Regions from separate parts of the Scandinavium sp. UTDF21-P1B genome, predicted to be linked through region 2. Evidence: predicted binding sites of a transcription regulator. Region 2 holds the regulator's gene; each other region holds the start of a gene.
The links. The regulator PhoB, encoded in region 2, activates phosphate uptake and scavenging genes when phosphate is short. The targets are predictions, from matches to a motif close to CTGTCATAAAACTGNCNNAT.
Positions count from the first base shown of each region.

Region 1: a site for PhoB is predicted at 4,086-4,105, ahead of glpT (glycerol-3-phosphate transporter). Genes of this name have one in related genera too.
Region 3: a site for PhoB is predicted at 3,608-3,627, ahead of pstS (phosphate ABC transporter substrate-binding protein PstS). Genes of this name have one in related genera too.

Region 1 is NZ_JBFLVD010000017.1:91,432-101,295, reverse strand. Features, by position in the region: gene glpC (anaerobic glycerol-3-phosphate dehydrogenase subunit GlpC) at 1-1,101, opposite strand, end outside; gene glpB (glycerol-3-phosphate dehydrogenase subunit GlpB) at 1,098-2,345, opposite strand; gene glpA (anaerobic glycerol-3-phosphate dehydrogenase subunit A) at 2,335-3,963, opposite strand; gene glpT (glycerol-3-phosphate transporter) at 4,231-5,583, shown strand; gene glpQ (glycerophosphodiester phosphodiesterase) at 5,595-6,656, shown strand; gene yfaE (class I ribonucleotide reductase maintenance protein YfaE) at 6,740-6,994, opposite strand; gene nrdB (class Ia ribonucleoside-diphosphate reductase subunit beta) at 6,994-8,124, opposite strand; gene nrdA (class 1a ribonucleoside-diphosphate reductase subunit alpha) at 8,227-9,864, opposite strand, start outside.
Region 2 is NZ_JBFLVD010000005.1:179,204-189,067, forward strand. Features, by position in the region: gene AB1287_RS02545 (MFS transporter) at 1-317, opposite strand, end outside; gene proY (proline-specific permease ProY) at 575-1,948, opposite strand; gene brnQ (branched-chain amino acid transporter carrier protein BrnQ) at 2,024-3,343, opposite strand; gene phoR (phosphate regulon sensor histidine kinase PhoR) at 3,752-5,047, opposite strand; gene phoB (phosphate response regulator transcription factor PhoB) at 5,069-5,758, opposite strand; gene sbcD (exonuclease subunit SbcD) at 5,932-7,134, shown strand; gene sbcC (exonuclease subunit SbcC) at 7,131-9,864, shown strand, end outside.
Region 3 is NZ_JBFLVD010000009.1:28,387-38,250, forward strand. Features, by position in the region: gene glmS (glutamine--fructose-6-phosphate transaminase (isomerizing)) at 1-1,791, shown strand, start outside; gene AB1287_RS05545 (methyl-accepting chemotaxis protein) at 1,833-3,386, opposite strand; gene pstS (phosphate ABC transporter substrate-binding protein PstS) at 3,715-4,755, shown strand; gene pstC (phosphate ABC transporter permease PstC) at 4,892-5,851, shown strand; gene pstA (phosphate ABC transporter permease PstA) at 5,851-6,741, shown strand; gene pstB (phosphate ABC transporter ATP-binding protein PstB) at 6,790-7,563, shown strand; gene phoU (phosphate signaling complex protein PhoU) at 7,576-8,301, shown strand; gene yieH (6-phosphogluconate phosphatase) at 8,397-9,062, opposite strand; gene adeP (adenine permease AdeP) at 9,233-9,864, shown strand, end outside.

The sequences.
Region 1 (9,864 bases), on a different contig from region 2:
GGTAATCACCAGATCGGCGCCGCTCTCCTCAATTCGGGCAAACAGCGGGGCGCCGATGGCCTGCGAGGTGACGTAGTTTTCGGTTTTAAAACCGTAGGTTCCGGCAATGCCGCAGCACTGTGAATCCAGCACGATAACCTCCAGCTCCGGGATCTGACGCAGCAGCTCAAGGGTGTAAATCGACCAGCCCATTTTTTCCATATGGCAGGGCGTGTGATACACCACCTTCAGCGGCAACCGGCGTAACGGCAGCGTTTTCCCCGCATCCAGCTGTTTCCACAGCCAACGGGTAGCAAGCTCAATGCTGTCGCGAACGTCATGGTTATCAATATCCAGCAGATGTGGATATTCGTCGCGCAGGGTGAACGTGCAGGTTGACGACGTGGCAATCGCCGGCAGCTGTTTTTCCACCACCGCCTTGCGCAGTGAAGCGGTATTGATTTGCGCCTGTTTACGCGCCTTATCGACAAAGCCGTTGGCAATCAGCGGCACGCCGCAGCACTTCTCTTTATCGAGCAGCTGCACCCCGATGCCAAGTGCATTCATCACGCTGATTAAATCTTTGCCAAGCTGCGGGTTGTTGTAATTCACGTAACAGCCGTGGAAAAAGGCGACCTGTTCCGCATATTGCGCCTGCTGTTTTTCAATCCGGCGATACCAGCGTCGGAAGGTTCCCGTACCGTATTTGGGCAACTGGCGGCGATGGTCAATTTTCAGGGCGACGTCCAGCAGTCGACGAACCGGCTTCAGGCCCGTGGTGGCGTTGACGATCGGCGCAAACGGCGTGGAAAGCGTGCCCATTAAATCCGTGTGGCTGAGAATGGCATCGCGAAGCGTGGGCTTCTGCTGGCTGAACCGGGCCCGGGCACGCTGGATAATATCGCCAATGCGAACGTCTGACGGGCAGGCGACCTCACAGCGCTTACAGTTGATGCAATACTTCAGCGCTTCGTCATACAGCGCACCCTCTTTCAGGCGCAGGCGTTCACCGTCCGGGCCTGCCTGTTTCGGGCCCGGATAGTGAGGATTAACGCGGCTTACCGGACAGGCCGTGGTGCAAACGGTACATTTGATACAGTGGTCAAAACGGGTATCGTTCATGGCTGCTCTCCGCTGAGTTCAGTAATCTGGCGGGCAACGTGCAATGCCGTGACTGCGCTGACGCCGCCGGCGCAGCCCTGTGACAGGCCGTCAAAGCCGCTGAGGACACCGCCGATGGCGAAAAAGTTGTTGAAAGGCTGGCCGTTGAGTGAAGCGCGCAGCGCGTTATCCGTTTTAACGCCAAAGCGCTGCCAGGGTTGTGGCTCAAAGAAATCACGGCTGGTCCAGTTTTCCCGCCCGGGCGTTTGCAGCACGTCGAGGCCGAGGACGGGTTCGCTTACGTCCTGCCGACTGGCAACCAGGCCGCCGCTGAAGAAGCTGCCGCTGGCGAGTACGGCAAAGCGGGTGCGCAGCGGGATCTCGCCGTGGTTACGGGTCGAAATCGCGTTGACGCTTTGCCCGCTGTGGCTCACATCCGTCACCGCATCACCCGCCAGCCAGACGCCGCCGTTCTTAATAAACTGACGCTGTAACGCAGCGTGTAATCTGATGCCCGGCACCGACGGGGGCAGCGTCGGCAATAAAGAAAGCGGGCAGGGAAGGGATTCATTCAGCGCGCGCCACAGGCTGTTATCCTGCAGGCCAAAGCAGGCGGGCATGAGGATCCTGTCATACAGCTTTGCTATTGGCAGCAGCGCGGCCAGCAGGCTCTGCGCCTGATTGCCGCCATCCAGCACCCTGGCCAGATTTACCGAGCGGAACTCAGAGGCGTTATCGCGCAGGATGTCCAGCTGTGGGAGTTCGATTTCCAGCGCCTCAGCGTTTGCGCCGCTTTTCCGCAGTGAGGCTGCCGCCAGATGCGGCTGAAAATCGAGAAAGCCGCTGATACCGACGACCGCAATGCGCTCCCCCTTTTCCGGGGCAAGGGCAATGTCCTCAGACGTCAGCCATGCCTGGCGCAGGGTGCCAATGGGGGTAATGCGCTGATGCGGCTGCTCAACGCTGCCCTGCATAGCAATGCCGCATTCGCTCAGCAGCGCTTCGGTTTGATGTGCACAGGCCAACACCGCTGTTTTGCCGATCAGGCTATAGGGATGCGTGGGTTCGGTGGCCGCGAGCCTCTCCAGCGCAGCATCAAGGTGAATTTCCGATGAATGGGTCAGCAAATCAAGGGAGCCGGACGAAAAGTGCAGGCCGCTCTGGCCGAGGCTGATGATGGCGCACCGCAGGCCCTGGCGGGTCAGCTCCAGCCCGCACAGCAGCCCCGCGAGTCCGCCGCCGATGATGACGGTATCAAATTTCATCCTGGTGCTCCTTTTCCAGACCGCACAATCCCTGCCAGACCCAGCGCGTAAATTCGCTTTCCCGCAGCGCATCGCCCCAGGCGATGGGCTGCACGCCCCGCCAGCGCTCGTTCAGAAATTCAGAGAGCTGATTGAGCGATTGCGCAGGCGTGGTGACCTGATAACGCTGGAGTAAACCGGCTGCCCGGCAGGCGCAGAGTTCACCCTGGCAGGAGCCCATGCCAACGCGCGTACGACGACGCAGGTCGAGCAAATTCTTCACTGCCAGGTTGTCGACGGCATAGCGTACTTCCCCGGCGGTGACGGCTTCGCATTCACACACCAGGCTCCGGTGCAGTCGTGAATCGCCAAGCCATTCTGGCGTACGGTCGCCATGGCGATAAACAGCAGAACCGCGCAGCGGGGCAGGAAGGGAAATCATTTTGTGCAACGTGTTTTCGGTTGTTTCGCGTGAACCCGGCAAGGGAATGTCAGCCGTGGTGCAGGCTGCGCTGTGATTCAGTTTTCGGCAGACGGCATCGGTTGCCATTTCCGCCATCAGCCGATAGGTCATCAGCTTACCGCCGGTGATGGTGATAAAGCCCTCCATGCCGTCGCGTCTGGCGTGATCGAGCAGCACAATCCCTCTGCTGACGTTACGCCCGCTGGGATCGTCGTCGCTGGCGACCAGGGGACGCACGCCGCAGTACGCGCGAAGAATGCGCGTTGTCGCCATTATCGGAGCCAGTTTTTCCCCTTCACACAGCAGGATATCGACTTCTTCCGCTGTGACACGGTTGTAGTCGATATCGCGGTAATCAATGTGCGTGGAGGTCGTACCAATCAGCGAAATCGTATCGCCAGGCACGAGAATATCGGCATCCGCAGGCTTGCGGCAGCGGTTGATCACGTGCTGGTTAATGCGGTTTTCGAAAATGAGCAGTGACCCTTTTGCCGGGAACATGCGCACGGACAGGTCGGCGTATTCGGCAATACGCTGGCCCCAGATGCCGCCCGCGTTGACGATGACCTGGGCATGTAGCTGTTCGGTTTTTTGTGTTGTGCGATCCCATATCGTTACCCCGCATACGCGCGCGCCCTGGCGGATGAGCCCCGTCACTTCGCAGCCGGTACGAATGATGGCACCGTGCTCGCGGGCATCCAGCATATTGGCGGCCGTCAGCCGGAAGGGATCTACTGTGCCGTCGGGCACTTTCACCGCGCCGATAATTGCCGGGTTGACTGCGGGCTCCAGCGTCAGCGCCTGGGCGGGCGTCAGCGGTTGGGCATCAATATTTGCGCTTCGGCAGGCTTCAATAAACTGCTGCTGAAAGTCGAGAGAATCTTCCGGCAGGGTAATAAACAGCCCTTGTGTGGCTTCAGTACAGTGGCGGGCAATGCGTTTGAGAATAGCGTTTTCGGCGATGCATTCACGGGCAGATTCCGGGTCGGTGACCGCGTAGCGTGCACCGCTGTGCAGCAGACCGTGGTTGCGGCCAGTCGCCCCGGTGGCGATATCATCACGCTCGACAAGAATCGCTTTGAGGCCGCGCAGAGCGCAGTCCCTGGCGATTCCGGCACCCGTTGCGCCACCGCCGATGATGATGACATCGGCTTCATTGACCGTCGCGAAAGTCATACTGCTCCCTTCCTGTTCATTTTCGTCCAGTTAGCCACAATAAAACTGTGGTTTGTTTGATATCGCGCATAATCGAACATAAATCGAAAATGAAACGTGATTCCGTGCTCACAATGGAATATTTGTCATAATTCTGTAACATTTTGTGCGACATTTCACAGTACGCCCGCTACGCTTTGCCTACCATCCGCCCCGGATGATGACTCATCCCTGCTACTGATAATTCTCAGACGTTTGTATCTGATAACGATGGCCACGGAGGCTACCATGCTCAGTATTTTTAAACCTGCCGCCCACGCGGCGAGATTGCCTGAGGCGCAGATAGATGCGCACTATCGCCGACTGCGCTGGCAGATTTTCCTCGGGATCTTCTTCGGTTATGCGGCCTACTACCTGGTGCGCAAAAACTTTGCCCTTGCCATGCCTTATCTGATTGAACAGGGCTTCTCGCGCGGCGATTTAGGCTTCGCGCTGTCGGGCATTTCAATCGCCTATGGTTTTTCGAAATTCATCATGGGGTCGGTTTCCGATCGCTCAAATCCGCGCGTTTTCCTGCCTGCCGGGCTAATTCTTGCGGCGGCGGTGATGCTGTTTATGGGCTTCGTGCCCTGGGCAACGTCCAGCATTGCGGTTATGTTCGTGCTGCTGTTTATCTGCGGCTGGTTCCAGGGGATGGGCTGGCCGCCGTGCGGGCGCACCATGGTCCACTGGTGGTCACAGAAGGAGCGCGGTGGCATTGTGTCGGTATGGAACTGTGCGCATAACGTTGGCGGTGGTTTGCCGCCGCTGCTGTTCCTGTTAGGGATGGCATGGTTCAACGACTGGAAGGCGGCGCTGTATATGCCGGCTTTCGGCGCGATTCTGGTCGCGCTGTTTGCCTTTGCCCTGATGCGCGATACGCCGCAGTCCTGCGGCCTGCCGCCGATTGAGGAGTACAAAAACGACTATCCGGACGACTACAGCGAAAAGCATGAAGAAGAACTGACGGCAAAACAGATCTTCATGCAGTACGTGCTGCCCAATAAATTACTGTGGTATATCGCGGTGGCGAACGTGTTCGTGTATCTGCTGCGCTACGGCATCCTCGACTGGTCACCCACCTATCTGAAAGAAGTGAAGCATTTCGCGCTGGACAAGTCCTCCTGGGCCTATTTCCTGTATGAATATGCGGGGATCCCGGGCACGTTGCTGTGCGGCTGGATGTCGGACAAAGTGTTCCGCGGCAACCGAGGGGCAACCGGCGTGTTCTTTATGACGCTGGTGACCATCGCCACCGTTGTTTACTGGCTTAACCCGCCGGGTAATCCGGGCGTGGATATGACCTGTATGATTGTTATCGGCTTCCTGATTTATGGTCCGGTGATGCTGATTGGCCTGCATGCGCTTGAGCTGGCACCGAAAAAAGCTGCGGGTACGGCCGCGGGCTTTACCGGGTTGTTCGGCTATCTCGGCGGTTCCGTGGCGGCCAGCGCTATTGTGGGCTATACGGTCGACTTCTTCGGCTGGGACGGCGGTTTCATGGTGATGATCGGCGGTAGCGTACTGGCGGTGATTTTACTGCTGGTGGTGATGGCAGGTGAGAAACGTCATCATGCGGAAATGCAGGCGCGTCGACAATAAGGAGCATTGTGATGAAATTAACGCAATTAGCAACGGGCCTGCTGCTGGCCGGTTTAATGACGGGCTCTGCGCTCGCGGCCGATAAGATTGTTATCGCTCACCGTGGTGCCAGCGGCTACCTGCCCGAGCATACGCTCCCCGCGAAAGCGATGGCCTATGCGCAGGGTGCGGATTATCTGGAGCAGGATTTAGTGATGACAAAGGACGACCAGCTGGTCGTCCTGCATGACCATTATCTTGACCGCGTGACGGACGTGGCTGAACGTTTCCCGGACCGCGCCCGTAAAGATGGCCGCTATTACGCCATCGACTTCACGCTGGCGGAAATTCGTTCGCTGAAGTTTACCGAGGGCTTTGAGATTGAAAACGGCAAGAAGGTGCAGGTCTATCCGGGGCGCTTCCCGATGGGCAAGTCTGATTTCCGTATTCACACTTTTGAAGAGGAAATTGAGTTTGTTCAGGGGCTGAACCACTCAACCGGTAAAAATATTGGTATCTATCCGGAAATCAAAGCGCCGTGGTTCCATCATCAGGAAGGCAAGGATATTGCGGCGAAAACGCTGGCGGTGCTGAAGCAGTACGGTTACGCCAGCAAGAAGGACAAGGTCTATCTGCAATGTTTTGATGCCGCTGAGCTGAAGCGCATTAAAACCGAGCTGGAGCCGAAGATGGGGATGGATCTCAATCTGGTGCAGCTGATTGCTTATACCGACTGGAATGAAACCCAGGAGAAGCAGCCGGACGGGAAGTGGATTAACTACAGCTACGACTGGATGTTTAAGCCCGGCGCGATGAAGCAGATTGCACAGTACGCGGACGGCATCGGGCCGGATTACCATATGCTGGTGGCTGAGGGCTCCACGCCGGGCCACGTGAAGCTTACGGCAATGGTTAAAGAGGCGCATGCCAGCAGGATGCAGGTGCATCCGTATACCGTGCGTGCGGATCAGCTGCCGGAGTATGCAACGGACGTGAATCAGCTGTACGACGTGCTGTATAACCAGGCGGGCGTGGACGGGCTGTTTACGGATTTCCCCGATAAAGCGGTGAGTTTTTTGCAAGATAAGCGCTAAAAGCGTCGGGTGGTGATTGGGCCAGATCTGGCCTACAAACTGCGGTTTTGTAGGTCGGGTCAGCGAAGCGCCGCCCGACATCATCACATCTCGATTTCGATATCGCCCTTCGCTTTGCAGCAGCAGGGCAGAATTTCGCCCTGCTGAACAAAGGCCAGCGGCTCCATCAGCCAGTCAACCTGGCCGGAGACCAGGCGGCAACGGCAGGAGCCGCAGTAACCTTCGCGACACTGAAATTCCACCGCAACGTTATGCGATTCCAGCGCCGCCAGAAGGGAAGCGTGTTCTTCCTGGCACAGCAGCTGTGTGCCCGTCACGCGAAGGGTTACGCGGCTCATCAGAGCTGGAAGTTGCTCAGGTCGTCGGCATCGATTTCAGAATCAATCTGACCGACCAGATACGAGCTGACTTCCACTTCCTGCGGCGCCACCTGGACGTTATCGGACACAAGCCAGGTGTTAATCCACGGAATTGGGTTAGAGCGCGTCTGGAATGGCAAATCGAGGCCCACCGCCTGCATGCGAATATTGGTGATGTACTCGACGTACTGACAAAGGATGTCTTTGTTCAGGCCGATCATTGAGCCGTCACGGAACAGGTAGTCTGCCCACTCTTTCTCCTGCTGGGCCGCCAGCACGAACAGGTCATAGCACTCCTGCTTGCACTCTTCAGCTATCTCCGCCATTTCCGGGTCGTCCTGGCCCGAGCGCAGCAGATTCAGCATGTGCTGGGTGCCGGTCAGGTGCAGGGCTTCGTCGCGGGCAATCAGACGGATAATCTTGGCATTACCTTCCATCAGTTTGCGCTCGGCAAAGGCGAAGGAGCAGGCGAAGCTCACGTAGAAGCGAATGGCTTCCAGGGCGTTAACGCTCATCAGGCACAGGTACAGCTTTTTCTTCAGCTCGCGCAGGTTCACGGTGACGGTTTTGCCGTTCACGGTGTGAGTGCCTTCGCCCAGCAGGTGCCAGTAGCTGGTGAGTTCAATCAGTGAATCGTAGTAGTGGGAAATGCCTTCCGCACGTTTCTGGATCTGCTCATTGGTGACGATGTCATCAAACACGGTCGCCGGATCGTTGACGATGTTGCGGATGATGTGGGTGTAAGAGCGCGAGTGGATCGTTTCCGAAAATGCCCACGTCTCAACCCAGGTTTCCAGTTCAGGAATGGAAATCAGCGGCAGCAGCGCCACGTTCGGGCTGCGGCCCTGGATGGAGTCCAGCAGCGTCTGGTACTTCAGGTTGCTGATGAAAATATGCTTTTCGTGATCTGGCAGTGCCTGGTAGTCAATGCGGTCGCGGGAAACGTCGACTTCTTCCGGGCGCCAGAAGAAGGAGAGCTGTTTCTCAATCAGCTTTTCGAAGATGTCATATTTTTGCTGATCGTAGCGGGCCACGTTGACCGGCTGGCCAAAAAACATCGGCTCCAGGAGTTGGTTATTTTTCGTCTGTGAAAAGGTGGTGTATGCCATGAGTGGGATCCTGTCCTGGTATTATACGCCGGGTGGCGCTTCGCTAACCCGGCCTACAAGAGACCGTAGGCCCGGCAAGCAACGCGCCGCCGGGCAATATTATCAAATCTTACATGCGCCGCTTTCGCAGCCGTCGTCCTGGATGGACGGTGCCAGGTCGTCCTGGGCATCTTCTGCGCCATCACGGGTGTTGTGATAGTACAGGGTTTTCACGCCAAATTTATAGGCATTGAGCAGGTCTTTGAGCAGCTGCTGCATCGGTACTTTGCCAGACGGGAAACGCGTCGGGTCATAGTTGGTGTTTGCCGAAATAGACTGATCGATAAACTTCTGCATGATGCCGACCAGCTGGAGGTAGCCGTCATTATTCGGCATTTCCCACAGCAGCTCGTAGCCGTTTTGCAGTTTTTCGTAGTCCGGCACCACCTGGCGCAGGATACCGTCTTTCGAGGCTTTAATGCTCACGTGACCGCGCGGCGGCTCAATGCCGTTGGTGGCGTTGGAGATCTGCGAAGAGGTCTCTGACGGCATCAGCGCGGAGAGCGTGGAGTTACGCAGGCCGTGCTCTTTGATGGATTCACGCAGGGCTTCCCAGTTGTAGTGCAGCGGCTCGCTGACGATCCCGTCCAGGTCTTTCTTGTAAGTGTCGATTGGCAGAATGCCTTTAGCGTAGGTGGTTTCGTTGAACCACGGGCATGCGCCTTGCTCTTTCGCCAGCTCGTTAGAGGCTTTCAGCAGGTAGTACTGAATGGCTTCGAACGTTTTGTGAGTCAGGTTGTTGCCGCTGCCGTCGGAGTAGCGTTTACCGTGCTTCGCCAGGTAGTAGGCGAAGTTGATGACGCCGATACCGAGAGTACGACGGCCCATCGCACCGCGTTTGGCGGCCAGAATCGGGTAGTCCTGATAGTCGAGCAGGGCATCCAGCGCGCGGACGGCCAGGATGGCCAGCTCTTCCAGATCGTCTAGGCTGTCAATCGCACCGAGGTTAAACGCCGACAGCGTACACAGGGCGATTTCACCGTTTTCGTCGTTGACGTCGTCCAGCGGTTTGGTCGGCAGGGCGATTTCCAGGCACAGGTTAGACTGGCGCACTGGCGCTACCACCGGGTCGAACGGGCTGTGGGTGTTGCAGTGGTCGACGTTCTGAATGTAGATACGACCCGTGGACGCACGTTCCTGCATCACCAGTGAGAACAGCTCTACGGCCTTGATGCGCTGCTTGCGAATGGTGTCGTCTTTTTCGTATTTCACGTACAGGCGCTCGAACTCGTCCTGATCGGCGAAGAAGGCGTCGTACAGGCCCGGGACGTCGGACGGGCTGAACAGCGTGATGTCCTCACCTTTCAGCAGGCGGGTGTACATCAGCTTGTTGATCTGCACGCCGTAGTCCATGTGGCGCACGCGGTTCGCTTCGGTACCGCGGTTGTTTTTCAGCACCAGCAGGCTTTCCACTTCCAGATGCCACATTGGGTAGAAGAGGGTGGCCGCACCGCCGCGCACGCCGCCCTGAGAGCAGGATTTCACCGCGGTCTGGAAGTGCTTATAGAAAGGAATACAGCCGGTGTGGAACGCTTCACCGCCGCGAATCGGGCTGCCCAGCGCACGGATGCGACCGGCGTTGATGCCGATACCGGCGCGCTGGGAAACATATTTCACGATGGCGCTGGAGGTGGCGTTGATGGAGTCCAGGCTGTCGCCGCATTCAATCAGTACGCAGGAACTGAACTGGCGCGTCGGGGT
Region 2 (9,864 bases):
ACCAGCACGATCATAAACGTCCCGGCAGCCATAATGGAGAGCGTGACGATAAGCCCCTTGCGGCGTCCAACTTTGTCGATCCACGCCCCCAGGACAACCGCCCCAATCGGGCGCATCAGGAAGCCTGCGCCAAACACCGCGAAGGTCATCATCAGCGAAGCAAATTCGCTTTCTGCCGGAAAAAAGGTGTGGGCAATATAGGTGGCGTAAAAGCCAAACAGGAAGAAGTCGAACTGCTCAAGGAAGTTGCCCGACGTCACGCGCAGAATGGCCATCGCCCTGGCGCGGAATGCAGTAGTTTCAGTGGTGACAGGCATCTCGCCCTCCATGATTAACAAATCAGTTAACATATTTAACTTTTTATCAACCATGAGGATGCGTGAAAATGCGCGACTGAATAAGTGCATTTACCGCATCTGTTAATGCGTCAGACGCATTAATGCCGGAGAAGACGAGTCACCATGCACAAATTGCTCATATATGAGCAGGGAATCGCTTAACGCGTTTTGTGATTTCTCACACGTTTGAACCAGAAGGGAAACCCGGCAGCAGAACGCCGCCGGGCTTAAAAAGATTACTGCGCGAAAGCCCGCTGGCGCTCGCGACGAACCTTAAACTGCCAGCCAATCAGCAGCAGCACAATCCACGCGAAGCCGACGTAAAGCGAAATACGGGTATCCGGATGCCAGCCAATCAGCACAATGATAAAGACCAGGAACAGCAGACCGACAACGGTGGTAAATACGCCGCCAGGCACCCTGAATTTAAGATTCTTCACTTCTTCCGGCGACAGGCGACGACGGAAGGCAATTTGCGACAGCAGGATCATGATCCACACCCAGACGGTGGCGAACGTCGCGAGCGATGCAATCACCAGGAAGACGTTTTCGGGCATGATGTAGTTCAGGTAGACCGCCAGCAGCAGAGCAATGGTCATCACCGCCACCGTCACCCACGGCACGCCGCGACGCGAGGTTTTGGCGAACACCTTCGGCGCGCTGCCCTGCTCCGCCATGCCGTGCAGCATGCGCCCCACGCCGAAGACGTCAGAGTTAATCGCGGAAAGCGAAGCCGTCAGCACCACGAAGTTCAGGATGCTGGCCGCAAAAGTAATGCCCATATGCTGGAAGGTCATCACGAACGGGCTGCCGTTGGTGCCGACCTGGTTCCACGGGTAAATCGACATGATCACAAACAGCGTGCCCACATAGAACACCAGAATACGCATGGGTACCGAATTGATAGCGCGCGGAATAGATTTCTCCGGGTCTTTCGCCTCACCGGCAGTAATGCCGATGATTTCAATCCCGCCGTAGGCGAACATCACCATCTGCAAGGACATCACCATCCCGATCCAGCCGTTGCTGAAGAAGCCGCCGTTGCTCCAGAGGTTGTGAATACCCGTCGGCTGCCCGCCGTTGCCGATCCCCCAGATGATGATGCCAAACCCGGCAACGATCATCACGATGATGGTGGCAACCTTAAAGAACGAAAACCAGAATTCCAGCTCGCCGAAGACCTTCACGCTCATCAGATTAATGGCACAAATCAGCAGCACCACGCTCAGCACCCAAATCCAGTGCGGCACAGCCGGGAACCAGACGCCCATGTAGATGCCGAACGCCGTGACGTCAGCAATGGCGACAATCAGGATTTCAAAGCAGTAGGTCCAGCCGGTGATGTGGCCTGCAAGCGGGCCTAAGTTTTCCTGCGCGTAGCGGGAAAAAGAGCTGGCAGACGGGTTGTGCACCGACATTTCGCCGAGCGCACGCATGATGATGTAAGCGGCCACGCCGCCGATGAGGTACGCCAGCAGCACGCTGGGACCGGCCATTTTAATGGCGTCTGCCGAGCCATAAAAAAGACCGGTGCCGATAGCCGAACCGAGCGCCATAAAGCGGATGTGACGGGCGGTAAGCCCACGCTTTAGCTTGTTATCTGTTGCCATGAATTCCACTGCCTTAACAAAAACAAAACCACGGAGCCGATGGCCCCGTGGTTAATTTCAATCCTCGCCCGCTAATTAATGCGCGCTGGAGGTTACCTGACGACCTGCTGCGCGATCCCATCCCATCGCCAGCACGGCGGCGACAATCGTTGGCATCAGCCATGCAAGACCCTGCTGTGCCAGCGGCAGATGCGCGGTCCAGCCGGGAAGGATATCAGCAAACACGGAGGCTTTCACGCCATCCAGCAAGCCGAACACCAGGCTGATGAACATTGCCGGGGCGATCACGCGGGTCGAATTATGCCACCAACCGCGGGTAAAGCTTAATACTACCAGTGCAATACATGGCGGATAAATCGCGGTGAGCACCGGAATGGAAATCTGAATCAGGTGGCTCAGGCCCAGATTGGACACCACCATCGAGAAGATGCCAAGGATGAAGACCAGCGTTTTGTAAGAAAGCGGCAGGTACTGAGAGAAGAACTCGGCGCATGCTGTGGTCAGGCCCACCGCAGTCACCATACAGGCCAGGAAGATCAGCGCCGCCAGCAGGAAGCTGCCTGCGCCACCAAAGGTGTGCTGAACGTACGCGTGCAGAATAGTTGCGCCGTTGGCGTTCTGATCGACAAGCGATGCGCTGTCGGAACCCAGACGGAACAGCGCCAGGTACAGCAGCGTCAGGCCAACGCCCGCCATCAGGCCCGCCCACACGGTATAACGGGTCAGCAGGCGCGCTTCACTCACGCCACGGGAGCGTGCGGCATTCACGATAACAATGCCGAACACCATCGCACCGAGGGTATCCATCGTCAGATAGCCATTAACGAAACCGTTAGAGAACGGCGCAGTCTGATAGGCTTCCAGCGCGTGGCTGATTGGGCCCGCAGGCCACATGATAGCCGCCACGGCCAGCACCACGAGGGCAATGATTTTCAGCGGAGCCAGGAAGTTGCCAACGGTATCCAGCAGTTTGCCCGGATAGAGGGAAACCAGAATCACCAGCGCAAAATAGACAAGGCTGTAGAGGAACAGCGGCAGCGCGCCATCACCAGTCAGCGGGGCGATCCCCACTTCGAAAGAAACCGTTGCGGTGCGCGGCGTGGCGAACAACGGCCCCACAGCCAGATAGCACACCACTGCCAGCAGAACGCCCGCCACTTTACCAATCGGGGTACTGAGGTTGTCTACGCCACCACCCACTTTCGCCAGCGCGATAATCGTCAGCACAGGCAGGCCCACACCGGTAATCAGAAAGCCGATCGCCGCCGTCCAGACATGTTCGCCAGCCTGCAGGCCGACCATAGGAGGGAAGATAATGTTGCCCGCGCCAACGAACAACGCAAAGGTCATAAAGCCCAACGCGATGATATCGCGAGATTTTAACTGATGGGTCATAAACTCTTTACTGCCTGTGGATGTGGTGTTGAATGTCAAAACGTCGTACTTATTCCTGCGGAACAGAACAACGGTGAAAGCGTGTCATACAGTGGGAAACACTCCCGATGTTCACGCGAAAAGAATAGTTATTGGGTTTATCGCGTGAAGGCAGTCAGACTGCGACTGCATGGGGGGCAATTTAAACGCTTATAACGTTTTAATGCAACAAGGGATCGTAAAACCAGAGGATTATAGCAACAACTAATTCGCATGTAGCATGAACAACCATATATGCGAAAAACCTCTGGCTAATCATGCGAACAAAAAAGCAGCAGACGATTAATAATTATTCGCCGTTTGGCCGACCGGAAAGATAAAAAACCGGCTTTCGCCGGTCTTTGTCAACCAATCCTTCCAGACAGCTCTTCAGGCACTTTTATTGGCAACCAAACGTTCCGGCAGCACAAAGCTAAAGCGCGTCATCTTGCCTGGAATACTTTCAATATCGAGTCGGCTGTCATGGTGATTAACCGCATGCTTCACAATCGCAAGCCCCAACCCGCTGCCGCCTGTCTGCCGGGAGCGCGCTTTATCAACACGGTAAAAACGTTCGGTCAGCCGTGGAATATGCTCGGCCGCAATGCCTGGCCCGTTATCTTCCACGCTGAACTGCGCTCCGTGCGGAGCACGCTGCCAGCGCACCACTATCTCCGTGCCCTCCGGCGTATGGTTCACCGCGTTGTACACCAGATTCGACATCGCGCTGCGCAGTTGTTCTTCGCTACCCAAAGCCAGCAGCGAATCATCAATCTCAAAATGCAGAATGTGCTTTTTGTGGCTGAGGGTTTGCGCTTCACGTTCAACCACGCGCAGCATCATGGGCACATCGATACGCTCATTCAGCGCGGCCAGCGGTGCGGCCTCAATGCGCGACAGCGTTAACAGCTGACGCACCAGCCCTTCCATGCGCTGCGTCTGCTCACGCATAGTGTGCAGCGCTTTTTCGCGCGGTGCGCCCTCCAGCGTTTGCTCCTGCATCATCTCCAGATAGCCCTGCAACACCGTGAGTGGCGTGCGCAGCTCGTGGCTCACGTTGGCGAAGAAATTACGCCGCGCACCTTCCAGCTGGTGCATCTGGGTGACGTCACGCGCAACCAGCAGTAGCTGTTTTTCGCTGTAGGGCATCACGCGGATTTCCAGATGACGCCCGGTGTTGAGCACCAGATTGAGCGGTTTGGTGAAATCGCGGGATTTCAGGTAGCGGGAAAATTCCGGGTAGCGCAGCAGGTTGAGGATGTTCTGACCGCTGTCGTCCGGCCAGCGCAGGTTGAGCGTCTGCTGAGCCAGGCCGTTACACCAGAACATCGATCCCTCTTCCGTAATCAGCACCACCGCATCAGGCAACGATTCCGCCCCGCTGCGAAAACGCTTTATCAGGCTCCCCAGCTCACGGCGACGCTTTTTATTACGCATCTGCATCTGATGCAGACCGTAAAGCAGCGGCTCCCAGCTTCCTTTACCCGGCGGCGGCGTCATACTCCTGTCGACCCAAAGCCACCACGAAAGCTGAAGCAAATTCCAGAAATGCCAGATCAGCAGTCCGGTGACGGCCGCCAGCAGAAACCACGGCAGATAGCCGAAAAAAGCCCCGAGGATCAGGGCCGGTATACAACAGAGGATGAGCTCAAAAACCAGCCTTTTCCATGACAGCCGTTCCAGCACGGGTCACACTCCAGTCAATTGTCAGAAACGGGCGGAGAAACGATAGCCCGTGCCGCGGACGGTCTGCACCATCCGGTCGTGACCGCTGTGTTCCAGCGCTTTACGCAGACGGCGAATGTGCACGTCCACCGTACGATCTTCCACATAAACGTTGGTGCCCCAGACGTTGTTCAACAGCTGTTCGCGGCTGTAGACGCGCTCCGGGTGCGTCATAAAGAAGTGCAGGAGCTTAAATTCCGTTGGCCCCATGTCCAGCGGGTTTTCACCAGTCATGACGCGATGAGAGGACGGGTCGAGGCTCAGGCCCTGCATCTCAATCACCTCTTCAACCGCCATCGGCGAAATGCGGCGCATCACGGCTTTGATGCGCGCCACCAGCTCTTTCGGGGAAAACGGTTTGGTGATGTAATCATCTGCGCCGGTTTCCAGACCCCGCACGCGATCTTCTTCTTCACCTCGCGCGGTCAGCATGACCACTGGAATATCACGCGTCAGCGCTTCACGCTTAAGATGCTTAATAAACTGAATGCCTGAACCGCCCGGCAGCATCCAGTCCAGCAGGACTAAATCCGGCCACGGCTCATTGAGCTGATTCACGGCACCGTCAAAATCTTCGGCTTCTACAGGCTGAAAGCCATTTTGCTCCAGGACGAAGCAGACCATCTCGCGAATCGGGGCTTCATCTTCAACGACCAGAATACGTCTCGCCATTATTTATCCTGTTTATTAATCATATGCGTATCATGCGGCGTCATTATGCGTCAGATTTGTGACAGATTTATGATAGTGTTTTTTTCAATTATGACACCGAAAAACACGTCATCGCCCTGATATCCGTAACCGTTTATACTTGCCGTCACGCTTTTTTGCCACAGGCCACCTTAATGCGCATCCTCCATACCTCTGACTGGCACCTTGGCCAGAACTTTTACAGTAAAAGCCGCGCCGCCGAACACGAGGCGTTTCTCGACTGGCTGTTGAACACCGCAGAGGCGCAAGAGGCAGATGCCATTATCGTGGCGGGCGACATCTTCGATACCGGTTCGCCGCCGAGCTACGCGCGCGAACTTTACAACCGCTTTGTGGTGAAGCTCCAGCAGACCGGCTGCCAGCTGGTGGTGCTGGCGGGCAACCACGACTCCGTCGCCACGCTCAACGAGTCCCGCGATATTCTGGCGTTTCTCAACACCCTGGTGGTGGCGGGCAGCGGCACACCGCCCTGCGAACTGAAGTGCCGCGACGGCAAGCCTGGCGCCATTCTCTGCCCGGTTCCGTTCCTGCGCCCGCGCGATGTTATCGTCAGCCAGGCGGGTGCATCGGCGGGGGAAAAGCAGCAGCATTTATTACAGGCGATCACGAACTACTATCAGCAGCAGTATCAGCAGGCATGCGAACTGCGGGGCGAGCGCCCTTTGCCAATCATCGCCAGCGGCCATCTGACCACCGTCGGTGCCAGCAAAAGTGACGCGGTGCGTGACATCTATATCGGCACGCTTGACGCCTTCCCGGCGCAGAATTTCCCCCCCGTCGACTACATCGCGCTGGGCCACATTCACCGTGCGCAAAAAATTGGTGGCACGGAGCACATTCGCTACTGCGGCTCGCCGATTTCCCTGAGCTTTGATGAAACCGGTAAAGCCAAAACCGTCAACCTGGTGCATTTCAGCGAAGGCAGGCTGGAAAGCGTGGAGCCGCTCGAGGTGCCCGTTACGCAAAAGCTGAGCGTGCTGAAAGGCGATTTCGCCAGCATCAGCCAGCAGCTGGAACAGTGGCGCGACGCCGATCCCGCCTCACCGGTGTGGCTCGATATCGAAATCACCAGCGACGAATATCTGCACGATATTCAGCGCAAAATTCAGGCGCTGACCGATGATTTACCCGTCGAGATATTGCTGGTTCGCCGCAGCCGCGAACAGCGCGAGCGCATCCTGGCAAACGAGCATCGCGAAACGCTGAGCGAACTGAAAGTCGAAGACGTTTTTGAGCGACGTCTGGCGCTGGAAGCGCTGGAAGCCCCGCAGGAGCAACGCCTGCACCAGCTTTTCGCCGAAACCCTGAGCGAACTTTCCGGGGAGGAACAGCCATGAAAATCCTGAGCCTGCGGCTGAAAAACCTCAGTTCGCTGAAGGGCGAATGGAAGATTGATTTCACCGCTGAACCGTTTGCCAGCAACGGCCTGTTCGCGATTACCGGGCCAACGGGCGCGGGCAAAACCACGCTGCTGGATGCCATTTGCCTTGCGCTGTACCACGAAACGCCGCGCCTCAGTACGCTGTCGCAGTCGCAAAACGACCTGATGACCCGCGATACCGCCGAGTGCCTCGCGGAAGTGGAGTTTGAAGTGAAAGGCGTGGCCTATCGCGCCTTCTGGAGCCAGAACCGTGCCAGAAATCAGCCAGACGGCAATCTCCAGGCCCCGCGCGTGGAGCTGGCCCGCTGTGAAGACGGCAAAATTCTGGCAGAAAAAGTCAAAGATAAGCTGGAGTTGACCGCCTCACTCACCGGTCTCGACTATGGCCGCTTCACCCGCTCCATGATGCTCTCCCAGGGCCAGTTTGCCGCTTTCCTCAATGCCAAGCCGAAAGAGCGTGCTGAGCTGCTGGAAGAGCTGACCGGCACCGAAATTTATGGCCAGATTTCGGCGAGAGTATTTGAGAAACATAAAGAAGCCAAAACCGAACTGGAAAAATGCCAGGCGCAGGCTTCCGGTATGATTTTACTGACGGAAGAGCAGCAGCAGGCGCTGCAGCAACGTTTGCAGGCGCTTACTGACGAGGAGAAACAGCACCAGGCGGAGCAGCAGCGCGTCCAGCTCTGGCAGCAGTGGCTAACGCGCGAAGCGGAAATGCAGGACGCACAGCTTCGCTCACAGACAGCGCTCGCCGCGGCACAGGATGCATTAAACGCCGCCCGGCCGCGGCTGGAAGCCCTCGCCCTGGCACAGCCCGCCGACAGGCTGCGCCCGCTGTGGCTGCGCTTTCAGGACGATCAGGCGTCGCTGACGCAAACGCAGCAAAAAATTGAAGAAGTGAATACTCGCTTACAGGCTCAGCTCACACAGCGCGGGCGGTTACGCCTGAGCGCCGAACGCCAGCACGAGGAGCTCACCGGCCAGCAAAAGGTACTCTCAGCGTGGCTTACCGAAAACGCGCGCTTCCGCCACTGGTCGAGCGAACTGACTGGCTGGCGCGCGGCCTTTAACCAACAGGAGCGCGATGCCATACATCTGCAAGAGCTGACTCAGCGTGAGAACGAGCTCGCCCGTCAGCGTGATGCCCTGCCGCCGTCCACATTGACGCTGGATGAGGCCGCCGTGGCCGCTGCGCTCGAACAGCATCAACGCCTGAGGCCCCTTCGTCAGCAGCTGAACACGCTGCAAGGGCAGTTTCAGCCGCTCAGCAAGCGGCGCCAGCAGCTACTCCCTCTGTTGGCCCAGCGCCAGCAGGCGCTGGAAAAAGGCGGAGCGGAGCTCGCCGCGCGTCGCCAGCAATACAAAGAGAAGCTCCAGCAGTTCAATGACGTCAGAACGTTGTGCGAGCAGGAAAAAATCATTGCCGACCTCACTGCCGAACGCGCCCGTCTGCAACCCGGTGCCCCTTGCCCGCTTTGCGGATCGGTGGAGCATCCGGCGGTGGCGGAATATCAGGCGCTCAGGCCAGGCGTGAACGAAGCCCGCCGCGACGCGCTGGAAAAAGAGGTCAACCAGATTCGTGAACTCGGCGCCAGCCTCAAGGGTGAGCTTGATGCACAACAGAAGCAGCAACAGGCCGAACAAAGCGAGCTACAGTCGATCGCCGAACAGGAGCAAGCGCTCACCTCACGGTGGCAAGCCACCGTTGACGGGCTGCAAATCACCTTAACGCCGGACGAGGATGTCAGCGGCTGGCTTAACGAACAGGAGAATCTCGGGCAGCAGTTGTATCAGCACGGGCAGCGGCTGGCGCTGGAGCGGCAAATTCAGGCGCTGAACGCCGAGCGCCGGGCTCGTGAACAGGAAGCGAAAGCGCGACTCGCGGAGCTGAGCGAAGCCCTCGCCGCATTTAGCCTGACGTTACCCTCACAAGGCGAAGGAGCCGCATGGCTGGCCTCACGCGAAACGGAAAGCCAGCACTGGCAAAAGCAGAGCGAGCGCCAGCAAACCGTCGCACAGGAACTGTCCCTTCTTCAGCCTTTGCTGGACACCCTGCCGCCTGTTTCCGGGCAAGAAACATCGGGCACAGCTACGCTTGACGGCTGGCAGCAGGTTCACCACGACTGCGTTTCGCTGGAAAGCCAGCGGCAGACGCTACAGCAGCAGGAAACGCAGGCGCGTGAACGGCTTCTGCTCGCACAGAAAGCCTTCGACGATGCGCTGGCTGCCAGCCCGTTTGCAGACCAGCCGGCCTTCCTTGCCGCCCTGCTCGACGACGAGACGCAACAACGCCTGGAGCAGCTAAAGCAGCAGCTTGAAAGCCAGCTCACGCAGCAGCAAGCGCTGGCCGCTCAGGCGCAAACCACGCTGGCGGCGCACCAGCAGCAGCGCCCGGAAGATTTACCGCCAGCGCACACCCGCGAGCAGGTGCAGGCCGCGTTAGCTCAGCTGGCGCAGCAGCTGCGGGACAACAGCGCCGCGCAGGGCCAGATTCATCAGCAGCTAAAGCAGGACGCCGATAACCGCCAGCAGCAACAGGCGTTGATGACACGCATCGATGCCGCCGCGCAAACCCTCGAAGACTGGGGCTGGCTGAACCAGCTTATCGGCTCGAAGGAAGGCGATAAGTTCCGCAAATTCGCTCAGGGCCTGACGCTGGATAATCTGGTGTGGCTGGCGAACGAGC
Region 3 (9,864 bases), on a different contig from region 2:
GCTGAAATCCTTCTCGAAGGGCTTCGTCGTCTGGAATACCGTGGTTATGACTCTGCCGGTCTGGCAGTGGTCGACAGCGAAGGTCACATGACCCGTCTGCGTCGCCTCGGTAAAGTGCAAATGCTGGCTCAGGCCGCAGAAGAACATCCTCTGCATGGCGGCACCGGTATTGCGCACACCCGTTGGGCAACCCATGGAGAGCCGTCCGAAGGCAACGCGCATCCTCATATCTCAGACCACATCGTGGTGGTGCACAACGGCATCATCGAAAACCACGAGCCGCTGCGTGAACTGCTGCAGTCCCGCGGCTATGTATTCGCCTCCGAAACCGACACCGAAGTGATTGCTCACCTGGTGCACTGGGAGCTGGAACAGGGTGGAACGTTGCGTGAAGCTGTTCTGCGAACCATTCCGCAACTGCGTGGCGCGTACGGCACCGTGATCATGGATACCCGCAATCCGGATACTCTGCTGGCTGCCCGTTCAGGTAGCCCGCTGGTGATTGGTCTGGGCATGGGCGAAAACTTTATCGCCTCTGACCAACTAGCGCTGCTGCCGGTAACCCGTCGCTTCATCTTCCTTGAAGAAGGCGACATCGCGGAAGTGACCCGTCGCAGCGTGACCGTGTTTGCCAAATCCGGCGAACAGGTTAAACGCCCGGACATCGAATCGAATTTGCAGTACGACGCGGGTGACAAAGGCATCTACCGTCACTACATGCAGAAAGAGATCTACGAGCAGCCGAACGCTATCAAAAACACCCTGACCGGGCGCATCAGCCACGGCCAGGTCGATCTTAGCGAGCTGGGCGCTCAGGCCAACGATCTGCTCTCTAAAGTTGAGCATATTCAGATTGTAGCCTGCGGTACCTCGTATAACTCCGGGATGGTTTCGCGCTATTGGTTCGAAGCGCTGGCCGGCGTGCCGTGCGATGTCGAAATCGCCTCTGAATTCCGCTACCGCAAATCTGCGGTGCGCCGCAACAGTCTGATGATCACCCTTTCTCAGTCCGGTGAAACGGCGGATACGCTGGCGGCGCTGCGTCTGTCGAAAGAGCTGGGTTACCTGGGGTCGCTGGCAATTTGTAACGTGCCGGGGTCTTCGCTGGTGCGTGAATCCGATTTGGCGCTGATGACCAAAGCCGGAACGGAAATCGGCGTGGCGTCGACCAAAGCGTTCACCACGCAGCTGACCGTGCTGTTAATGCTGGTGGCGAAACTGGCAAACCTGAAAGGTCAGGATGCGTCTGTGGAGCACGACATTGTTCATGGCCTGCAAACGCTGCCGAGCCGCATCGAGCAGATGCTGTCGCAGGACAAGCGTATTGAGGCCCTGGCTGAGGGCTTTTCAGACAAGCATCACGCGCTGTTCCTCGGTCGTGGCGATCAGTATCCGATCGCGCTCGAAGGCGCGCTGAAGCTCAAAGAGATCTCTTATATCCACGCCGAAGCCTATGCCGCGGGCGAGCTGAAACACGGCCCGCTGGCGCTGATCGATGCGGATATGCCGGTTATCGTTGTGGCGCCAAACAACGAACTGTTGGAGAAACTGAAATCCAACATCGAGGAAGTGCGCGCGCGCGGCGGCGTGCTGTACGTCTTCGCCGATCAGGATGCCGGTTTCACCAGTAGCGACAACATGAAAGTGATTGAGATGCCGCATGTGGAAGAGGTGATTGCGCCTGTCTTCTACACCGTCCCGCTGCAGCTGCTGGCCTATCACGTGGCGTTGATTAAAGGCACTGACGTGGACCAGCCGCGTAACCTGGCGAAATCTGTCACCGTCGAGTAAGCGTAACCGGAGCTCTGCCAGGTGCAGAGCTCCTTTCTCATTTACAGGCGAAACGCGGCAACCGCCAGCCGCAGCTGTTCTGCCTGCTCTTCCAGTGACGCCGAGGCTGCCGCTGACTGCTCCACCAGCGAAGCATTCTGCTGAGTCACGCTATCCATCTGCGAAACCGCCAGGCTGACCTGTTCGATCCCCCTGCTCTGCTCTTCAGACGCGGTCGTGATTTCCCCCATAATATCGCTGACGCGCGTTACCGAGGTCACAATCTCCTTCATGGTTTCCCCCGCTTCAGCCACCTGCTGCGAGCCGGTATGAACCTGGCTGACCGACGTTTCAATCAGCCCTTTGATTTCCTTAGCTGCCTGCGCGCTACGGCTTGCCAGAGTACGAACTTCGCCAGCGACGACGGCAAAGCCTCGTCCCTGTTCGCCTGCACGAGCTGCCTCAACCGCTGCGTTCAGGGCAAGGATGTTGGTCTGGAAGGCAATCCCGTCGATCACGCCGGTGATGTGGGCGATTTGCTGTGAGCTTTCGGTAATTTTCTGCATGGTGCTGACAACATTGTCGACAGCATTTCCGCCCAGTGCAGCCGTAGTTGAAGCCGTACTGGCAAGCTGAGCCGCCTGGCGTGCGTTATCGGTATTCTGTCGTACCGTTGCGGTCAACTGCTCCATGCTGGCGGCAGTCTGTTCGAGAGAGGCGGCTTGTTCTTCCGTGCGCGATGACAGGTCGTTATTGCCGGAGGCAATTTCGCTGGCTCCGAGGTAGATCGTGTCTGAACTACCGCGAACCGAAGTGACGGTTTGCTTGAGTTCTTGCTGCATGTGATTCAGGTTGTCGGCCAGATGCGCAATCTCAAGGCAGCCGTTGGCCTGATTATGGTGTGACAAATCGCCGCTGGCGATGATCCGGATATGTTCCACCACGTCCTGCAACGGTTTCAGAAGCAGATTGTTCAGGCCATACCAGATGGCGGCCATAATGATCAGCACAGTCAGAAAAATACCGGCAAGTGTCCACTGCATCTGAGTGAACGCCTGTTTGTTTATCTCTGTGGCTGCATGCAGCAGGGAAGTGTTCTCGGCGCGCCAGAGATGATAGCTGGCCTCCATCGCATCCTGGGCCTGTTGTGCATCCAGATTGCCATACGCGGCGTAGTTATCCTGCTGTAAAAACGCGATCGAGGATTTCAGCAAGCCAGACATCTGCTGGTAGGTTTTTTCCATTTCGCTGGCGAGCGGCTTTTGCTGTCCTTCCACCAGCGGCAGGTTTTTATACTGGCTAAAGTAAGTATCGGCCTGGGCCAGCGATTTCCTGGCGATGCCCAGCAGTTCATCAATCGCCCGCAACGAATCCGGATCGCGCTGGTTTTTCAGAAAGCGAATGGCGACGCGGTTGATGTTGACCCGGGTTTTAATCAGGGTGTTAACGCTGTCACCCAGATTTTCCAGCTGCGAGTTCAGCACGTCAGATTTCTGAAAGTTCTGACGGTCGCCATTCACAGCGGAGTAAAACAGACTTCCGCTGACCAGCTGCAAAACGCAAAAAAGGGTTAGTACGATAATAATACTGGTTACGACTCGAAGGTTGTTCAGCACAGGTTTCATCCAATAAATGTTGCGGGTTTATTAACAACATCGGTCGAAACGGCAGAAACTAAAGTCGATTTTTTCGCCATTGCAGAGATGACAATCTGTCCTCTTCAGCTAACGTTTGTAGTGTCATAAAAATAAAATTTTACCGACAAGTAAATGTCATAATTTATTATAATCAATTGATAATTAAATAAAAAATGAACGATCTTTAACGCAAATATTTCATGTCATAAAACTGTCATAATTCGTACATTTAACTGTCACCTGTTTGCCCTATTTTGCTCAACGTAGCCACTTAAACAATGATTTACGAAATCCTGCAGGAGACATTATGAAAGTTATGCGTACCACTGTCGCAACTGTTGTCGCCGCGACCTTATCAATGAGCGCTTTCTCTGCATTCGCAGCAGCAAGCCTGACTGGCGCTGGTGCAACCTTCCCGGCGCCGGTGTATGCCAAATGGGCGGATACCTATCAGAAAGAGACCGGTAACAAGGTCAACTACCAGGGTATCGGCTCCTCCGGTGGTGTGAAGCAGATTACGGCTAACACCGTGGATTTCGGTGCTTCCGATGCGCCTCTGTCTGATGACAAGCTGGCTCAGGAAGGTCTGTTCCAGTTCCCGACCGTGATCGGCGGCGTGGTGCTGGCGGTCAATCTGCCAGGCTTCAAATCCGGTGAGCTGGTGCTCGATGGTAAAACCCTGGGGGATATTTACCTCGGTAAAATTAAGAAGTGGGACGACGAAGCGATTGCGAAGCTGAACCCGGGCAAGAAACTGCCTTCTCAGAATATCGCAGTAGTGCGTCGTGCTGATGGTTCCGGTACTTCCTTCGTGTTCACCAGCTACCTGGCGAAAGTGAACGAAGAGTGGAAATCCAAAATCGGCGCAGGCTCGACGGTTAACTGGCCGACCGGTCTGGGCGGTAAAGGCAACGACGGTATCGCCGCGTTCGTTCAGCGTCTGCCGGGTTCTATCGGCTACGTTGAGTATGCTTACGCTAAGCAGAACAACCTGGCTTACACCAAACTGGTTTCCGCTGATGGCAAATCTGTGAGCCCGACTGAAGAGAGCTTTGCTAACGCGGCGAAAGGCGCTGACTGGAGCAAATCCTTCGCTCAGGATCTGACCAACCAGAAAGGTGACGACGTGTGGCCAATCACTTCCACCACCTTCATTCTGGTCCACAAAGAGCAGAAGAAGCCTGAGCAGGGTGCTGAAGTGCTGAAGTTCTTTGACTGGGCCTACAAAAACGGCGCCAAAGAAGCAAACGCACTGGATTATGCGTCACTGCCAGAGAGCGTGGTTGAGCAGGTTCGCGCTGCATGGAAAACCAACGTGAAAGACAGCAGCGGTAAAGCGCTGTACTAATCGAGGTTTGTTGTTGATGGCGGATGGCGCTTCGCTTATCCGCCCTACAAAAATCAGGTAACATGCTGTTTTTGTAGGCCCGGCCAGCATAAGCGCCGCCGGGCATCGTTCGGGTGATTAACTGAAAGAGTAATTTATGGCTGCAACCAAGCCTGCATTTAACCCACCGGGTAAAAAGGGTGACATCATTTTCAGCGTGCTGGTAAAACTGGCGGCGCTGATTGTGCTATTGATGCTGGGTGGCATCATTGTTTCCCTGATTTTCTCCTCCTGGCCAAGTATTCAGAAGTTTGGTTTCTCCTTCCTGTGGACCAAAGAGTGGGATGCGCCAAACGATATCTACGGTGCGCTGGTGCCCATTTACGGCACGCTGGTGACCTCCATTATCGCCCTGCTGATTGCCGTTCCGGTGAGTTTTGGTATCGCCCTGTTTCTGACGGAACTCGCGCCAAACTGGCTGAAGCGTCCGCTGGGGATTGCCATTGAGCTGTTAGCCGCTATTCCAAGTATCGTCTACGGGATGTGGGGCCTGTTCATCTTTGCGCCGCTGTTTGCGACTTACTTTCAGGAGCCGGTCGGCAACGTACTGTCGGCGATTCCATTTGTCGGCGCGCTGTTCTCCGGCCCGGCGTTTGGTATCGGTTTACTGGCCGCTGGCGTGATCCTCGCCATCATGATTATTCCTTACATCGCCGCCGTTATGCGCGATGTGTTCGAACAAACACCGGTGATGATGAAAGAGTCGGCCTACGGTATCGGCTGCACCACCTGGGAAGTTATCTGGCGTATCGTTCTGCCGTTCACCAAAAATGGGGTGATCGGTGGCGTCATGCTTGGCCTCGGGCGCGCGCTGGGTGAAACCATGGCGGTGACCTTTATCATCGGCAATACCTACCAGCTCGACAGCGCTTCGCTGTATATGCCGGGCAACAGCATCACCTCTGCACTGGCGAACGAATTTGCTGAAGCCGAATCCGGGCTGCACGTTGCGGCGCTGATGGAACTGGGCCTGATCCTGTTCGTGATCACCTTTATCGTACTGGCGATCTCCAAGCTGATGATTAAACGCCTCGCGAAAAACGAGGGGGCACGCTAATGGCGACTTTAGAAATGCAAACCAGCCCTGAGCTCATTGAATCCCGCCGCAAAATGCAGGCGCGTCGTCGTACCAAAAACCGCATCGCCCTGACGCTGTCGATGGCGACTATGGCTTTTGGCCTGTTCTGGCTGGTGTGGATCCTGTTCTCCACCATTACCCGCGGTATCGATGGCATGTCGATCGCGCTGTTCACCGAAATGACGCCGCCGCCAAATACTGCGGGCGGAGGGCTTGCAAACGCATTAGCCGGTAGCTGCCTGTTGATCCTGTGGTCAACCGTCATCGGTACACCGATGGGGATCATGGCGGGTATCTATCTGGCGGAATACGGACGTAAATCCTGGCTTGCGGAGGTGATTCGTTTCATTAACGACATTCTGCTTTCTGCGCCATCCATCGTGGTGGGCCTGTTCGTTTACACCATCGTCGTGGCGAAGATGCAGCACTTTTCCGGCTGGGCGGGCGTGATTGCGCTGGCGCTGCTGCAGGTGCCTATCGTGATTCGTACTACTGAGAACATGCTGAAGCTGGTGCCGGATAATCTGCGTGAAGCGGCTTATGCACTGGGTACGCCAAAGTGGAAGATGGTGTCCTCCATCACGCTGAAGGCCTCCATATCAGGGATCATGACCGGGGTGCTGCTGGCCGTTGCGCGTATTGCTGGTGAAACCGCACCGCTGCTGTTCACCGCGCTGTCGAACCAGTTCTGGAGCACCGACATGATGCAGCCGATTGCCAACCTGCCGGTGACCATTTTCAAATTTGCCATGAGCCCGTTTGCCGAGTGGCAACAGCTGGCCTGGGCCGGGGTGCTGATCATTACCCTGTGCGTTCTGTTGCTGAACATTCTGGCGCGCATCATTTTCGCGAAGAAGAAACACGGTTAATTTTTTACAGCGTGGCGAAGAGCGGCGCTGAATGAGGAAGAGATTGAGATGAGTATGGTTGAGACGACCCCGGGTAAGATTTCAGTTCGTGATTTGAACTTCTACTACGGCAAATTCCATGCCCTGAAAAACATTAACCTGGATATCGCCAAAAACCAGGTAACGGCGTTTATCGGCCCGTCGGGCTGCGGAAAATCCACCCTGCTGCGCACGTTCAACAAAATGTTTGAGCTCTATCCGGAGCAGCGCGCGGAGGGTGAAATCCTGCTGGATGGCGACAACATTCTGACCAATACCCAGGATATTGCCCTGCTGCGCGCCAAAGTTGGCATGGTGTTCCAGAAGCCGACGCCGTTCCCGATGTCGATTTATGACAACATCGCCTTCGGCGTACGCCTGTTTGAGAAGCTGTCCCGTGCGGATATGGACGAGCGCGTGCAGTGGGCGCTGACCAAGGCCGCATTATGGAATGAAACAAAGGATAAGCTGCACCAGAGCGGCTATTCTCTCTCCGGCGGCCAGCAGCAGCGTCTGTGCATTGCCCGCGGAATTGCGATTCGCCCGGAAGTACTGCTGCTGGATGAGCCATGTTCAGCGCTGGACCCGATTTCAACGGGCCGCATTGAAGAGCTCATCACTGAGCTTAAGCAGGACTACACCGTGGTGATCGTTACTCATAACATGCAGCAGGCGGCGCGCTGTTCCGACCATACTGCGTTTATGTATCTTGGCGAACTGATTGAATTTAGCGATACCGATGCGCTGTTCACCCGACCTGCGAAGAAACAAACTGAAGACTACATTACTGGCCGCTACGGTTGATTTGGAGCGCACATGGATAACCTCAATCTTAACAAACACATTTCCGGCCAGTTCAACGCAGAGCTGGAGCATATTCGCACCCAGGTGATGACCATGGGGGGGCTGGTGGAGAAGCAGCTGTCCGACGCCATCACCGCGATGCATAACCAGGATCAGGATCTGGCGAAGCGCGTTATCGACGGTGACAAGCAGGTCAACATGATGGAAGTCGCTATCGACGAAGCCTGCGTGCGCATCATTGCCAAGCGTCAGCCGACCGCGAGTGACCTGCGCCTGGTAATGGCGATCATTAAAACCATCGCCGAGCTGGAGCGTATTGGTGACGTTGCCGACAAAATCTGCCGCACCGCGCTGGAGAAGTTCTCCCAACAGCATCAGCCGCTGCTGGTGAGCCTGGAATCGCTGGGTCGCCACACCGTGCAGATGCTACACGACGTGCTGGATGCGTTTGCGCGCATGGATCTGGATGAAGCGGTGCGAATTTATCGCGAAGACAAAAAAGTGGATCAGGAATATGAAGGCATCGTGCGTCAGCTGATGACCTACATGATGGAAGATTCCCGCACCATTCCAAGCGTGCTGACCGCCCTGTTCTGCGCCCGCTCTATCGAACGTATCGGCGATCGCTGCCAGAACATCTGCGAATACATCTTCTACTTCGTGAAGGGGCAGGATTTCCGTCACGTCGGTGGCGACGAGCTGGACAAGCTGCTGGCGGGGAAAGATCCGAAGGAGTAAGCGGAACGTCTGGCGGGTGGCGCGTTGCTTACCCGCCCTACGAAACCGGGGATCCCGTAGGCCGGATAAGCTTGCGTATCAGGCATTCAGAAAAATTATTCCGTAATGCTCCAGCCCCGGGCCTTCCACAATCCTGGTAACTCATCCAGACGCGTAAACGTCGTTACCTTCGGGTGGTTAATTGGCTGGTTGTGCGGATCGGCACAGAAGTAAAACACCTCCATCCCTGCCGCCACGCCGGACATCGCCCCCGCGCTGGAATCGTCGACCAGCACGCACTTTACCGGATCAACGTTCATGGCTTTCGCCGCGTGGTACATCAGCGCCGGATCGGGTTTCCAGGCCTGAATGTCATAGCCGCTGAACAGCTTATCGGGAAAATGATGCAGCAGGCCGGTGTTGCCTAAAGAGTGCTGCATTTTACTCACCGGACCGTTGGAGACGATGCACATCGGAACCGTCATCGCGTCCAGCAGGGCATTTGCGCCATCGATCGCTTCGAGCTCGCTGTCGAACAGCCGCGCAACCTCGGCACGATAAACGGGTTCCAGCCTCTCTTTTTCAAGCTTCACGCCGTACTCGGCATTAATGGTGTCGATAATCTCGTACAGCTTCACCCCTTTAAAGCGTTTGAAGATCTCTTCAAGCTCAGGGGTGATGCCAAACTCCCGGAACATGTGGACATAAGCCCGGGAACAAATCACTTCACTGTCGACCAGCGTGCCATCGCAGTCGAAGAATACCGCCTCAATACTGGACATGCCGTTTCCTGTTGTCACAAGTTTAACGTTTACGTAATACAATTTGCCCGACGCAATCGTTGCCGTATAAGCAAAATCAATGAAAAAAATGCATTCGAAGCGCCCCTATTGTCGCATTTTGGTATAGGATAGCGACGAATTTTCCCCTCCTTATGTTCGGAAGCAAGAAGATGAGCCAACAAGATAACACCCAGGCGTCAGGTCAGGGTCTGCTTCAGCGCGTGTTTAAACTGCGCGAGCACGGAACGACGGCACGCACGGAAGTGATTGCCGGATTTACCACCTTCCTGACGATGGTTTACATCGTTTTTGTAAACCCGCAAATTCTGGGCGTGGCTGGCATGGACACCAGCGCCGTCTTCGTCACCACCTGCCTGATTGCCGCCTTCGGCAGCATCATGATGGGTCTGTTTGCGAACCTGCCGGTTGCGCTGGCACCGGCTATGGGCCTGAATGCGTTCTTCGCCTTCGTGGTCGTGCAGGCGATGGGCCTGCCGTGGCAGGTGGGTATGGGTGCTATCTTCTGGGGCGCGATTGGCCTGCTGCTGCTGACCATCTTCCGCGTGCGCTACTGGATGATTGCCAATATCCCGGTAAGCCTGCGCGTGGGGATCACCAGCGGTATCGGACTGTTCATCGGCATGATGGGCCTGAAAAATGCGGGCGTGATCGTTGCCAACAAAGAGACGCTGGTGAGCATTGGTAATCTGACTTCCCACAGCGTGCTGCTGGGCGTGCTGGGCTTCTTTATTATCGCTATTCTGGCTTCGCGTAACATTCATGCCGCGGTGCTGGTGTCTAT